Regions from separate parts of the Variovorax sp. LjRoot84 genome, predicted to be linked through region 2. Evidence: riboswitches for the same ligand, from Rfam matches in the RefSeq annotation. Region 2 holds a riboswitch; the other holds the start of a gene.
What was found. Region 2 has a riboswitch for glycine ahead of gcvT (glycine cleavage system aminomethyltransferase GcvT). Riboswitches for the same ligand answer to the same signal wherever they lie in the genome.
Positions count from the first base shown of each region.

Region 1: it holds a riboswitch for glycine, as region 2 does, so the genes downstream of both, ACSQ9I_RS03190 (D-amino acid dehydrogenase) here and gcvT (glycine cleavage system aminomethyltransferase GcvT) in region 2, are expected to answer to the same signal.

Region 1 is NZ_CAXUTE020000001.1:608,882-615,123, reverse strand. Features, by position in the region: gene ACSQ9I_RS03195 (FAD-dependent oxidoreductase) at 1-1,116, shown strand, start outside; glycine riboswitch at 1,144-1,234, shown strand; glycine riboswitch at 1,250-1,355, shown strand; gene ACSQ9I_RS03190 (D-amino acid dehydrogenase) at 1,441-2,709, shown strand; gene ACSQ9I_RS03185 (LysR family transcriptional regulator) at 2,719-3,603, opposite strand; gene ACSQ9I_RS03180 (tripartite tricarboxylate transporter substrate binding protein) at 3,714-4,700, shown strand; gene ACSQ9I_RS03175 (M20 aminoacylase family protein) at 4,710-5,885, shown strand; gene ACSQ9I_RS03170 (FIST signal transduction protein) at 6,023-6,242, opposite strand, start outside.
Region 2 is NZ_CAXUTE020000001.1:2,261,156-2,267,397, reverse strand. Features, by position in the region: gene ACSQ9I_RS11685 (TRAP transporter substrate-binding protein) at 60-1,034, shown strand; gene ACSQ9I_RS11680 (TRAP transporter small permease) at 1,111-1,623, shown strand; gene ACSQ9I_RS11675 (TRAP transporter large permease) at 1,620-2,912, shown strand; gene ACSQ9I_RS11670 (hypothetical protein) at 2,994-3,530, shown strand; gene ACSQ9I_RS11665 (hypothetical protein) at 3,663-4,571, shown strand; glycine riboswitch at 4,609-4,695, shown strand; glycine riboswitch at 4,716-4,833, shown strand; gene gcvT (glycine cleavage system aminomethyltransferase GcvT) at 4,845-6,041, shown strand; gene gcvH (glycine cleavage system protein GcvH) at 6,066-6,242, shown strand, end outside.

The sequences.
Region 1 (6,242 bases), 1.7 Mb from region 2:
ACGGTCGTCACGGCCGCGGCCGACCAGCTTCTTCGGCAATCCGCCACTCGCCGTGCCGCCCGCGCGAAATGGGTGGGGCTGTACGTGCGCCTGCGGCGACGCTTCGCGAAGCTGCTCGATCGCGCCATCGGCGAGGCGCCGAAATCCAAGCCGATCGAACACCTCGTCCGCCTGGGCGCCTACAGCCGCGACATCGTGCGTTCGTTGCGCGACGAAGTCGGCGTGCCCCCGGGCCAGCGCAACCCGGGCCTGCTGAGCATCTACACCGATGCCGACGCCTTCAACGCCCGGCTGGCGCGCGCCTCTCATTGGAAAGATCTGGGATGCGAGGAGCGCCTGGTCTCCGCCGAAGAGGCGCTGCGCATCGAGCCGGCCCTGCAGGCCCTGCGCGGCGAGCTCGCCGGCGCAGCCTATTCGCTCGACGATCCGGCGGCGCGCGACCCGGCCCAGTTCGCGGCCAGCATGGTGTTCCTGTGCCGCGCGGCCGGCGTGCGCTTCCTGACCCAGCACACGGTGATCTCCCTGGAGGAGCGCGCAGGCCGCATCGACCATGTCGAGCTGCTCGATGCCGATGGCCAGCCCGTCGTCCTGCGCGGCCAGGCCTATGTGCTGGCGCTCGGCATCTCCAGCGCGATGCACGCCGAAAAGCTGAAGATCGCCATGCCTTTTCGCTTCCTGCGCGAATACATCGTCACGATCCCTCTCAAGGACGCGACTCGCGCACCGCGCGTCGCGCTGCGCGACCGGCAGGGCAAGCTGGGCATCCGGCGCATCGAAACGCCGGGCAGCGACTGCCTGCGGGTCTCCGCCACGGTACGCGCCAGCTTCGACGAAGAGAGCGAGCCCGATTCGGACCGCGTCGACGCCATCCTGCGCCGCATCGAAACGCTGCTGCCCGGCGCGGCCGACACGGCGCATGCCTCCCTCGAAACGGTCGTGCATGCCGTCAGCCGGGACGGGCTGCCGATGATCGGCAAGACCCGCCTGTTCAACCTGTTCCTCAATGTCGCGCCGGGCGCGCGCGGCTGGATCAACGCCTGCGGCGCCGGCAAGTCGATTGCCCGGATCGTGAGCGGCCTCAGGCCCGAGCTCGAGTTCGCCTTCAGAAATCCGTAGCCGCGCGCGTCCCCGCCGCCTTACAATTGCTGCACTGCAGGAGAGCGGGCCGCGGGAAGCGGCTCCACCGAAGGCGCAAACTCCCATAAACGCTCAGGTCGGCTCACGAGATGAGCCTGTACTGCATCAACTGTCAAAGCCGTCTGGAGAGCCATCACGCCATGTGATGCACCGAAGGAGCAAACCTGCTGCGGGCGCAGCGGGTGAATCTCTCAGGTACCGAGGACAGGGGGAGCGGCAACTTGGACGCATGGTCCGGTTGCTTTCTTTTTCGAGCTTCCGTTTCCGTTGCGTTCAAGCGCTGCAACCTCAAAGGTTCTCGAAATGCGCGTGATCGTTCTCGGCGCCGGCCTGCTCGGCGTGACCTCGGCTTACTACCTCCAGCAACTCGGCCACGAAGTGACCGTGATCGACCGGCAGGCCACACCGGCTGCCGAAACCAGCTTCGCCAACGGCGGCCAGATCTCGGTCAGCCATGCCGAACCCTGGGCCAACCCGAGCGCGCCGCTCAAGGTGCTGCAATGGCTCGGCAAGGAAGATGCACCGCTCCTCTTTCGCATCCGCGCCGACATGCGCCAGTGGCTCTGGGGCCTGCAGTTCCTGCGCGAATGCACGCCGGCGCGCACGCGCCACAACATCGAGCAGATCGTGCGCCTGGGCACCTACAGCCGCGACACGCTGCAGCAGCTGCGCCGCGACACCGGTCTCAGCTACGACCAGCGCACCCAGGGCATCCTGCACTTCTATACGACACAGAAGGAATTCGACGGCGCGCTGAAGCCGGCCGAGCAGATGCGCGCACTGGGCTGCGAGCGCCAGGTGATCTCGGCCGACGAGGCGGTGAAGATCGAGCCCGCGCTAGCCCACATCCGGCCCCGGTTGGCCGGCGCCACCTACACGGCCGAAGACGAATCTGGCGATGCCAACCGCTTCGCGCGCGAACTGGTCGCACTGGCCTCTGCGGCCGGCGTGAACTTCCTCATGAGCCACACCGTGACCGCGCTGCGCGAAGCAGGCGGCAGCATCGACCACGTGGAAGCGACAGACAACGAAGGCCGCTTCCAGCGCATCCGCGGCGACGCCTTCGTGCTGGCGATGGGCTCGCTGAGCCCGCTCTACGCGACGCCGCTGGGCATCCGGCTGCCGATCTACCCGGCCAAGGGCTACTCGGTCACGCTGCCGGTGAAGGATGCCTCGAAGGCGCACCAGGTCTCTTTGACCGACGACGAGTACAAGCTGGTGTTCTCGCGCTACACCTCGGCCACCGGCGACCGCCTGCGCATCGCCGGCACGGCCGAACTCAACGGCTACGACCGCGACCTGAACCGCGTGCGCTGCGAGGCCATCGTGCGGCGCGTCGAAGAGCTGTTCCCTGGCGCCGGCGACAGCACGCAAGCCCAGTTCTGGACCGGACTGCGGCCGGCGACGCCCAGCAACGTGCCGCTGATCGGCAAAACGAAGCTGCCGAACCTGTTCCTCAACACCGGCCACGGCACGCTGGGCTGGACCCACGCCTGCGGCTCGGGCAAATCGATCGCGCGCATCGTGAGCGGCCTCAAGCCCGAGGTCGACTTCGCTTTCGCCACCTCCTAGGTCTCAGTCTCAGTCGCGCAGCAACTCCTGCATCAGCTCGCGCAGGATCGGCAGCGCCGGCGCCTCGGTGCGCCGGCGCAAGGTCACGAGGCCGAAACGCGCGACGCCATTCAGCTCGGGTTTCATCTTCAGCTCGACCAGGTCTGGCGCCGCCGCGCGAATGGCCAGCAGCACGGCGTCGCTCCGGCGCACCACCTCCACCAGGCTCGGGACTTCCTCGCACTGCAGCGTCACGCAGAGTGCCGGGTGCGCCTCGGGTCCATAGGCTTCGACCAAGGTGCGCGCCACCTCGTCGCTCAGCGGCGTGGAGGCTACGGGATAGCGCTGGACCGCCTCGAAGCTCACCGCGCTGCGAAGCCGCGCGAGCGGATGGCCGCGGCGGCACATGAAGACGCCGCGCATTTCGTGCAGCGCGCTCAGCTCCAGGTCGGCCGCGGGCTTCAGCGAACGCGCATCGACCACCAGCGCATCGAGCGTGCGCGCGCGCAGCGCCTGCGCCAGCAAATCGGTGCCGCCGCGCGACACGACCACGCGCATCTTCGGATGGCGGGTCGCCATGCGCATCAGAAAAGGCGTCATCAGCATCGCGCCGGGACCCGAGCCCATGCCGATGCGGATCACGCCGCCCTGCCCCTCGCGCATTAGCCGGCCGCTGTCGCGCAACTCGTCGGCCTCGAACACCAGCTGGCGCGCGCGGTTCAGCACTTCGCGCCCGAAAGCGGTGAGTTCGTTGCGGCGTCCGACCCGGTCGAACAGCGGCATACCCAGTTCGTCCTCGAGCGCGCGGATGCTGCGGCTCAACGCCGGCTGGGTCAGGTGCTGGGCCTGTGCGGCCTTGCTGAAGGAGCCGCTCTTTGCGAGCGAGATCAGATGCCTTAGTTGAACCAGCGTCATCGTGGGTGCCCGGCAAAGTAGTGCATCGAAGTCATGCTAATGCAGACAACAATGCATTGGACGTTCGGATTGACGACTCCTACGATTCGCTCGCATCCACCGGAGCCCCGATGAAACCGTTGTCCCGACCTTCGCGCACCCTACTTCTTGCCGGCCTCATGCTCGCCGCAAGCACGGCCTTCGCGCAGACCTATCCAACGAAGCCCGTCAGCCTGATGGTTCCCTACCCGGCCGGAGGGCCCTCCGACGCCGCCGCGCGCATCTTCACCGTGCCGCTGGGCAAGGAACTGGGCCAGCAGGTCGTGGTGGAGAACCTCGGTGGCGTCAGCGGCGCGATGGCTGCGCAGAAGGTGCTGGCGGCGCCCGCCGACGGCTACTACATCTTCCAGGGCTCGCCGAACGAGGTGATCCTCTCGCCGCTGGCCAATGCGGCCGTCAAGCTCAAGGCCGAGGACTTCCGCCTCGTGCATCCGGTGACCGACGCCGTGATGGTCTTCGTCGCGCGCAAGGACCTGCCGGCCAACACCGTCGACGAGCTGATCGCGCTGGCGCGCAAGTCCGGCGACGCGCCGCTGAGCTACGGCAGCGTGGGCGTCGGATCGCTCTATCACCTGATCCTCGAGAGCGTGCAGCAGCAGGCCGGCATCAAGCTCATGCATGCGCCGTACAAGGGCAACGCACCGCTCCTGCAGGACATCGGCGGCGGCCAGGTGGACTTCGCGGTGCTGGTCTACAGCGCGGCCATGGGCGCGCTGGCCGAGCAGGGCCGGCTCAAGGTGATCGGCCAGCTTGGCGCGCAGCGCTCCGAGCTGCTCAAGAACGTGCCGGCCGTGAGCGAAGGCAAGGAGCTGAAGAACTTCTCCTACAAGATCTGGAGCGGCTTCATGGTGCCGAAGAACACGCCGGAAGAAGTGGTGCAGCGCCTGCACAAGGCGATCGGCGCGACCCTGAAGGACCCGACCGTGCGCGCCCAGCTCGCGGCCCAGACGCAGGTGGCTTCGGCGCCGATGTCGCTGGCCGAATCGGCGAAGTTCTTCGAGGCCGAAACGGCCCGCTACCGCAGCATCGCCAAGTCGATCAACCTGCAGCCGCAGTAAGCTGGCCTCATGAGCACACTCCTCGAACAATTGCACGCGCAGGCCGGCGAATTCATCGGCCTCAGGCGCGACATCCACCACCATCCCGAACTGGCCTTCGACGAGCACCGCACCTCGGCGCTGGTCGCCGCGAAGCTGGAGAGCTGGGGCTACGCGGTCGAGCGCGGCCTCGGCGGCACCGGCGTGGTGGGCCGGCTGGTGCGCGGCAAGGGCAAGCGCCGGCTCGGCCTTCGCGCCGACATGGATGCGCTGCCGATCGACGAAGCCACCGGCCTCGCCTACGCGAGCAGCCACGCCGGCGTGATGCATGCCTGCGGCCACGACGGTCACACGGCCATGCTGCTGGCCGCCGCACACCATCTCGCCGAACGCGGCCGCTTCGACGGCACGCTGAACCTGATCTTCCAGCCGGCCGAGGAAGGCGGCGGCGGCGCGCTGCGGATGATGGAGGACGGCCTGTTCGACAAGTACCCGTGCGACGCGATCTTCGCGATGCACAACATGCCGGGCCTGCCGCAAGGCCGGCTGGCGCTGCGCGAAGGCCCGGCGATGGCCTCGTCGGACTACGCCACCGTCACGCTCGCCGGCATCGGCGGCCATGGCGCGATGCCGCACCGCACCGCCGACCCTATCGTCGCCGCGGCCAGCATCGTGATGGCGCTGCAGACCGTGGTGTCGCGCAACATCGACCCGCTGCAGATGGCCGTGGTCACGGTGGGCGCCATCCATGCCGGAAAGGCCAACAACGTGATCCCGCAGAGCGCCGTGCTGGAGATCAGCGTGCGCGCGCTCGACCGCGAGGTGCGCGGCAGGCTCGAAGAGCGCATCAAGGCGCTCGTCGCGGCACAGGCAGAGAGCTTCGGCGTCAAGGCGCAGATCGACTGGCGGCCCGGCTATGCGGTGCTGGTCAACACCCCCGAGGAAACCGCCTTCGCGCGCGAAGTGGCGCTCGAACTGCTCGGCCCGGAGCGCGTCACGCTGCAGGCGCCGGCGCTGCCCGGCAGCGAGGACTTCGCCTTCATGCTCGAGCGCGTGCCCGGCAGTTATCTGCTGATCGGCAATGGCGAGGGCGACAGCCACGGCGCCTGCATGGTGCACAACCCCGGCTACGACTTCAACGACGACAACGTCGCCATCGGCTCCGCATACTGGGTGCTTCTGACCGAACGCTTCCTGCGGGATTGAACTCACCCCCAGGCTCCCCCACTTCGTATGGTCCGCCAACCCCCTCTCCGGGGGCAACACCGGCGGCCCGGCAAAGCCGGTTCCGCGGTGTTCCCCGCCGGACTCTCGCGCTTTCGCGCACGCAGGGCAGTGAGTTTTCAGTCGTCCGCGGTGAACACGGTCAGCACGCCGGTGTAGCCGTAGAGGTGATGGCGTGCGATCTCGCCGGCGGCGAAGAAGCCGACCAGCGGCACGTCGCCGAGCGCATGGCGCACGATCTGCAGCTCGGCCCCGGGCGCACCGAAATGCGGGCCGCCGCGGCCCGAGCAGCTCACGTACACGGCGCCGGCGATGCGGCGCGCCGGATGGGGCGCGGCC
Region 2 (6,242 bases):
TCCCATTGATGCATAGTCATACGTTTGCAACACGTCCACGCTCACAGGAGACTCCCCCCATGAAGTTGAACCGACTGGCCGCCGGCCTCGTCGTCGGCCTCGGTATGGCTTGCGCCGCATTTGCGCAGACCACCACGCTCAAGATCGGCTACGCGACCACCAAGGAATCGCACTACGGCGTCGGCTCCACCACTTTCTGCGACGAGGTCGAAAAAGGCACGCAAGGCCGCTACAAGTGCCAGCAGTTCCCCAACTCGGCACTCGGCGGCGAACGCGAGCAGATCGAGGCCGTGCAGCTGGGCACGCAGGACCTGGTCAACACCTCCACCGGCCCGGTCGGCAACTTCGTGCCCGAGGTCAAGATCGTCGACATCCCCTTCCTGTTCCGCGACTACGAGCACGCGCGCAAGGTGATGGACGGCCCGATCGGCCAGGACATCCTGGCCAAGTTCCCGAGCAAGGGCATCATCGCGCTGGCCTGGACCGAGAACGGCTTCCGCCACATGACCAACAGCAAGCGCGACATCGTGAAGCCGCAGGACGCCGCGGGCCTCAAGATGCGCACGATGGAGAACAAGGTGCACATGGACGGCTACCGCACCTTCGGCATCCTGCCGACGCCGATGGCCTTCCCCGAACTGTTCGGCGCGCTGCAGCAGGGCACGGTCGACGGCCAGGAGAACCCGATTCCCGTGATCCTGTCCTCCAAGTTCGCGCAGGTGCAGAAGCATCTCTCGCTGACCGGCCATGTCTACTCGCCGGCACTGCTGCTGCTATCGCCCAAGGTCTGGAACAAGCTGTCGGATGCCGACAAGAAGGTCTTCGTCGAAGCCGCCAGGAAGGCCGGCGCGGCGCAGCGCAAGAAGGTCAACGACGACGAGAACAGCGGCATCGCCCAGCTCGAGAAGGACGGCATGAAGGTCGTGCGCACCGTCGACGGTGCCGCCTTCCGCGAAGCGCTGAAGCCGGCCTACACCGGCTATGCCAAGGAATTCGGCGCCGACAACATCAAGAAGATCAGCGACGTCAAGTAGCGCGGCAACGCGCGTGCCGCGTTGCGGCACTCCCGCCCGGTGAACCCGCAGTGGCACCGGGCGGTTTTGTTTTGATATGAAAACCTTCGAACACTACTTTCTGGCCGCGAACCGCTGGGCGCTGATTCTGCTGCTCGCATCGATGTCGGTCATCATCTTCATCAACGTGGGGATGCGTTACCTCACGAGCAATTCGCTCGAATGGGCCGAAGAGGTTTCGCGCCACATGATGATCTGGCTCACCTTCCTCGGCGCCGGCCCGGTGCTGCGCTACGGCGGCCACATCGCGGTCGAGAACCTGCAGGACGCGCTGCCGCCCAGGGGCGCGGTCGCGGTCCGCGCCGTGGTCGCGGCGCTGCTCTTCGCCTTCTTCGGTTTCATGGTCTGGTACGGCTGGCTCTACATGGAGCGCACCATGTTCCAGCTGACCGCCGTCACGCAGATTCCCTTTGCCTACATCTACAGCGCGATGCCGATCGGCGGCGTGCTGCTCATCGTCCACTGGCTTTTGATCGTGCGCGGCTACGTGCAAAAGCGCGAGTTCGCGTCCGACGCGCACTTCGATGCGACCGCGAGCGCCTCGCTATGAACGCCAGCATCATCCTGATCCTGTCGGCCTGCCTGTTCCTCGCGATCGGCGTGCCCGTGGCCTTCGCGCTGGGCCTGGCCACGGCCGCGACGCTGATCCTCGCCGAGTCCTATCCGCTGATGGTGCTGCTGAAGGAAACCTTCACCGGCATCGACAGCTTCCCGCTGATGGCGGTGCCCTTCTTCATCCTGGCGGCCGAACTCATGAGCGGCGGCTCGCTGACCGAGGTGCTGCTGCGCTTCGCGGGCCAGTTCGTCGGCCACCGGCGCGGCGGGCTCGGCTACACCAACGTGGTCTCGCTCACCTTCTTCTCGGGCATCTCGGGCTCGGCGCTGGCCGATGCCGCGGGGCCGGGCTCGATGCTCATCAGGATGATGGAGAAGGCCGGCTACCACCGCTCCTACGCGGCGGCGCTGACGGCCTCGACCGCGATCGTCGGCCCGATCATTCCGCCCTCGATCATCATGATCATCTACGCGCTGCAGGACGACAGCGTGTCGGTCGGCAGCCTGTTCGTGGCCGGCCTCGTTCCCGGCCTGCTGATCGCGGTCGCGATGTGCGTGGTGAACTTCTACGTTTCCAAGCAGCGCAACTACCGCGGCGACGGCGGCATGCCGCCCTGGCGCGAAGTGCTGCTGACCACCTGGAAAGCCATCCCCGCCATCCTGCTGCCGGTGGTGATCCTCGGCGGCATGCGCGCCGGCTGGTTCACGCCCACCGAGGCCTCGGTGGTGGCGGTGTTCTATGCGCTGGTGTGCGGCAAGTTCGTCTACCGCACGCTCGAATGGAAGGCGCTGCCGGACATCCTCGCGCGCTCGGCGCTGCTGTCGGCCTCGGTGCTGATCATCATCGGGCTGTCGGCCTCCTTCGCCTGGATCCTGACCATCGAAGGCGTTCCCCAGTCCCTGGCCGAATGGCTGGTCAGCATGCAGCTCTCGCCGTGGATGTTCCTGATCATCGTGAACGTCTTCCTGCTGCTCTTCGGCATCTTCATCGAGCCCTTGCCCGGCGTGATGGTGCTGGCACCCATCCTCGCGCCGGTGGCCATCAAGCTCGGCATCGACCCGGTCCACTTCGCGATGATCGTGATCTACAACCTCACGCTCGGCATGATCACGCCGCCGGTAGGCGGCCTGCTGTTCGTGACCTGCAACGTCTCGAAGGTGCCGATGTCGCAGCTGGTGCGCGAGCTCGTGCCCTTCCTGTGGGCGCACGCGGCCGTGCTGCTGGTGCTGACCTTCGTTCCGGCGCTCAGCACCTGGCTGCCGCGTTTGTGGGGCTTCAAATAGCGGCAGCGGCCCGGTCATTCACGAGGATGTCATGCGGATCCCCGATGCTGCGGCGCTCGACCCCGAACGCCCGAGCATCCCATGTTCCTCATCAAGACCGAGAAAGCGCGCCAAGAACTCCAGCCGGGCCGCCGCACGCTGGGCCAGCGCGAGCGCGCCCTGCTGCTGATGGCCGACGGCCAGCGCTCGGTCACCGACTTCGGCCAGCTCTTCGGCAGCCGCGACGAGGCCGGCCGCGTGGCGCTGCACCTGGTGCAGGAGGGCTATCTGCATCGTTCGCAACCCGCTACGCCCGCCGTGGCGCCGCCGGTGCAGGCAGCTCCGGCGTCCGACGCGAGCCCCGAGCCGCCGGTCGCGGCGGATGTCTTCGACGGCAAGCGTTCGCTCGCCACCACGCGGATGTTCCTGTTCGACCTGTGCGAGCGCATGTTCGTCAGGCGCGATCCGATCCTGGCCGGGCAGTTCCGCGAGCTGCTGCGCGAAGCGCGCGACCGGGAGTCGATGCTGGCCGCCGCATCCGCCATGCTCGGCGAGATCGAGAAGCTCGCGGGTGCCGAGCGCGCCACGTCGATCCGCGAACGCATCGACAAGCTGCTGCCGCCCCAGCTCGTGCATTGAAACCGGCCCCGACGGCCGCCATGGCCGCATCCGGGCAAACTCGGCGTCTCCGCTGACAAGACGAGGAGGGATACTCGTCGCGTCGCGCCCATCCGGCGCCCCAACCCTCCCTTCTTTTTTCTGTCAACAGGCATGACGAACTACGGTTTTGTTCATCTGGAGTACGGGAGTCAGCATCGTGATCATTCGGTCCAGGTGCTGACCAAGCTGCGAAGGCAGTTGGCCGGCGAGAGCGATCGTGTCGTTCTCGCGATCGTCGACAACGCCAGGTCCACCGGAGGCGAAGCATTGCGCAATGCGGAATTCGAGGAGGGCTTCGTCATCGCAGGCGACAACTCCAACCGCGAATTCACTGGGTGGGACCAAGGAGTCGCAGCCATTCTTGCCCGCAGCGGCGAGCCCGACGTGTGGATCTTTTCGAACGACACCGTCGCGCGAAACCACGGATGGAGCGAACGCAGGGTGGCCGGCTTCGGCGGTGAAATCAAGAGGCTGGGGCTGCACCCGGGCCCGTGGCTCTTCGGCGAGATCAACGATTTTCCGCGCTCGACGATGACGCCGCTCGGTCCCCTGCTCGAATGGGTTTCGACCTACTGCTTCGCGATGAACGGCAACCTGCGCCGCCAGCTCGGTGCGCTTTCGCCGGGCAACGAATTCCTGGATTCGCTGGTCTACGACCGCTTCGAACCCGAGCACCGTCTGTTTCGCGACAGCGTCGACGAGGCCTATGTCGAATTCGTGTCAGCCTGGCTGATCAAGGACGAGAGCGATCCGTCCAGGCAGCGCAGATTCAAGTGGTCCCACGAATGGCACAAGGCCAGAGCGCTCTCGCCGGAGAACTTCGACGACCTGCGCATGAAGGCGCGCTGCGTTCTCTCGGAGAGCATGCTCAGCGTGCGCGCCCGGCAGCTGGGCGCCGACATCCGCTCGCCCTACGACGCGCGCAATGCCAGAGCGCACATTCGCAGCTCCCTGCAGCTCGTCGCCGACAAGCTGTGGGAGAAGTTTCTGCTCAGGCGGCTGCGCCTGGAGCGCTCCTGAGCGGCCAGGACCGGGCTCATCCCTTACACTCGGGCAGGTCAGGAGAGAGCCTCGCAGCGCGGGGCCGCCGAAGGCGCAGGTCCCCTCGAAAAACGGGCCCGAACGCTCAGGCAAAAGGACTGACGAAGCGCCCCATTTTCCGGGCGTTTCCTTGCTGGAGAGAGGCGGCGCATCGCGTTTTTTGTTCGCAGTGCCGTCCACCGAAGGAGCAAACCCCGATCGTGGGGCGAATCTCTCAGGTAAAGCGGACAGCAGGGGTGGCCCATGGCAAGAATGTCATGGATCTGGACTGCCCCTTTGGAGAGTGCCTTGGCCTCCGCATCCGACGATCTGCAAAAGACCCCGCTCTACGACCTGCACCTGGAGCTCGGCGCCCGCATGGTGCCCTTCGCGGGCTATGTGATGCCGGTGCAGTACCCCGCCGGCCTGATGGCCGAGCACAAGCACACGCGCGAGGCCGCCGGCCTGTTCGACATCTCCCACATGGGCCAGCTGCGCCTGGCTGGACCCGATGCCGCCGCCGCGTTCGAGAGCCTGATGCCGGTCGACGTGATCGGCCTGGCGCCGGGCAAGCAGCGCTACGGCCTGCTCTTGAACGACGAAGGCGGCATCCTCGACGACCTGATGTTCTTCAACGAAGGCCACGACTCGCTGTTCGTGATCGTCAATGGCGCCTGCAAGGTGGCCGACATCGCGCACATCCAGGCCAGGATCGGCGCGCGCTGCCAGGTGCTGCCGATGCCCGACCACGCCCTGCTGGCGCTGCAGGGCCCGCAGGCCGTGACCGCGCTGGCCCGGCTCGCGCCCGGCATCGAGCGCTTCGTCTTCATGACCGGCGGCGCGGTGCAGATCGGCGGCATCGCGGCCTTTGCCACGCGCAGCGGCTACACGGGCGAGGACGGTTTCGAGATCTCGGTGGCCGCCAAGGATGCCGAAGCGCTCGCGCGGCTGCTGCTCGCCCAGCCCGAGGTCAAGCCCGTCGGCCTGGGTGCGCGCAATTCGCTGCGGCTCGAAGCGGGCCTGTGCCTCTACGGCAACGACATCGACGAGACCACCACGCCGGTCGAAGCCTCGCTCAATTGGGCGATCCAGAAGGTGCGGCGCACCGGCGGTGCGCGCGAAGGCGGCTTTCCGGGCGCGGCCAAGGTGCTGGCGCAACTCACGGCGGCCAATGGCGTCGCAGGCCACCTGGACCACCACACGCTCAAGCGCAAGCGCGTCGGCCTGGTGGCGCTGGAGCGCGTGCCGGTGCGCGATGGCACGCTGCTCGAATCCTTCGAGGGCGCGCCCATCGGCCAGGTGACCAGCGGCCTGCTCGGCCCCACGGTCGACCGGCCAGTCGCGATGGCGTACGTCGCGCTCGCCTATGCCGAGCCCGGCACCCGCATCCAGGCCATCGTGCGCGGCAAGCCGGTGCCGATGGAGGTGAGCACCATGCCCTTCGTGCCGCAGCACTACTACCGCGGTTGAATTCTTTTCTTCAAGGAGCCTTTCATGAGCATCAAGTACACCAGGGACCACGAGTGGGTCCAGGCGGTCGGCGACGGCGTCGCCACCGTCGGCATCACCGTTCATGCGCAGGATGCGCTGGGCGACGTGGTCTTCGTCGACCTGCCGGAAGTCGGCAAGAGCTACAGCCAGGGCGATGTCGCCGGCGTGGTCGAGTCGGTC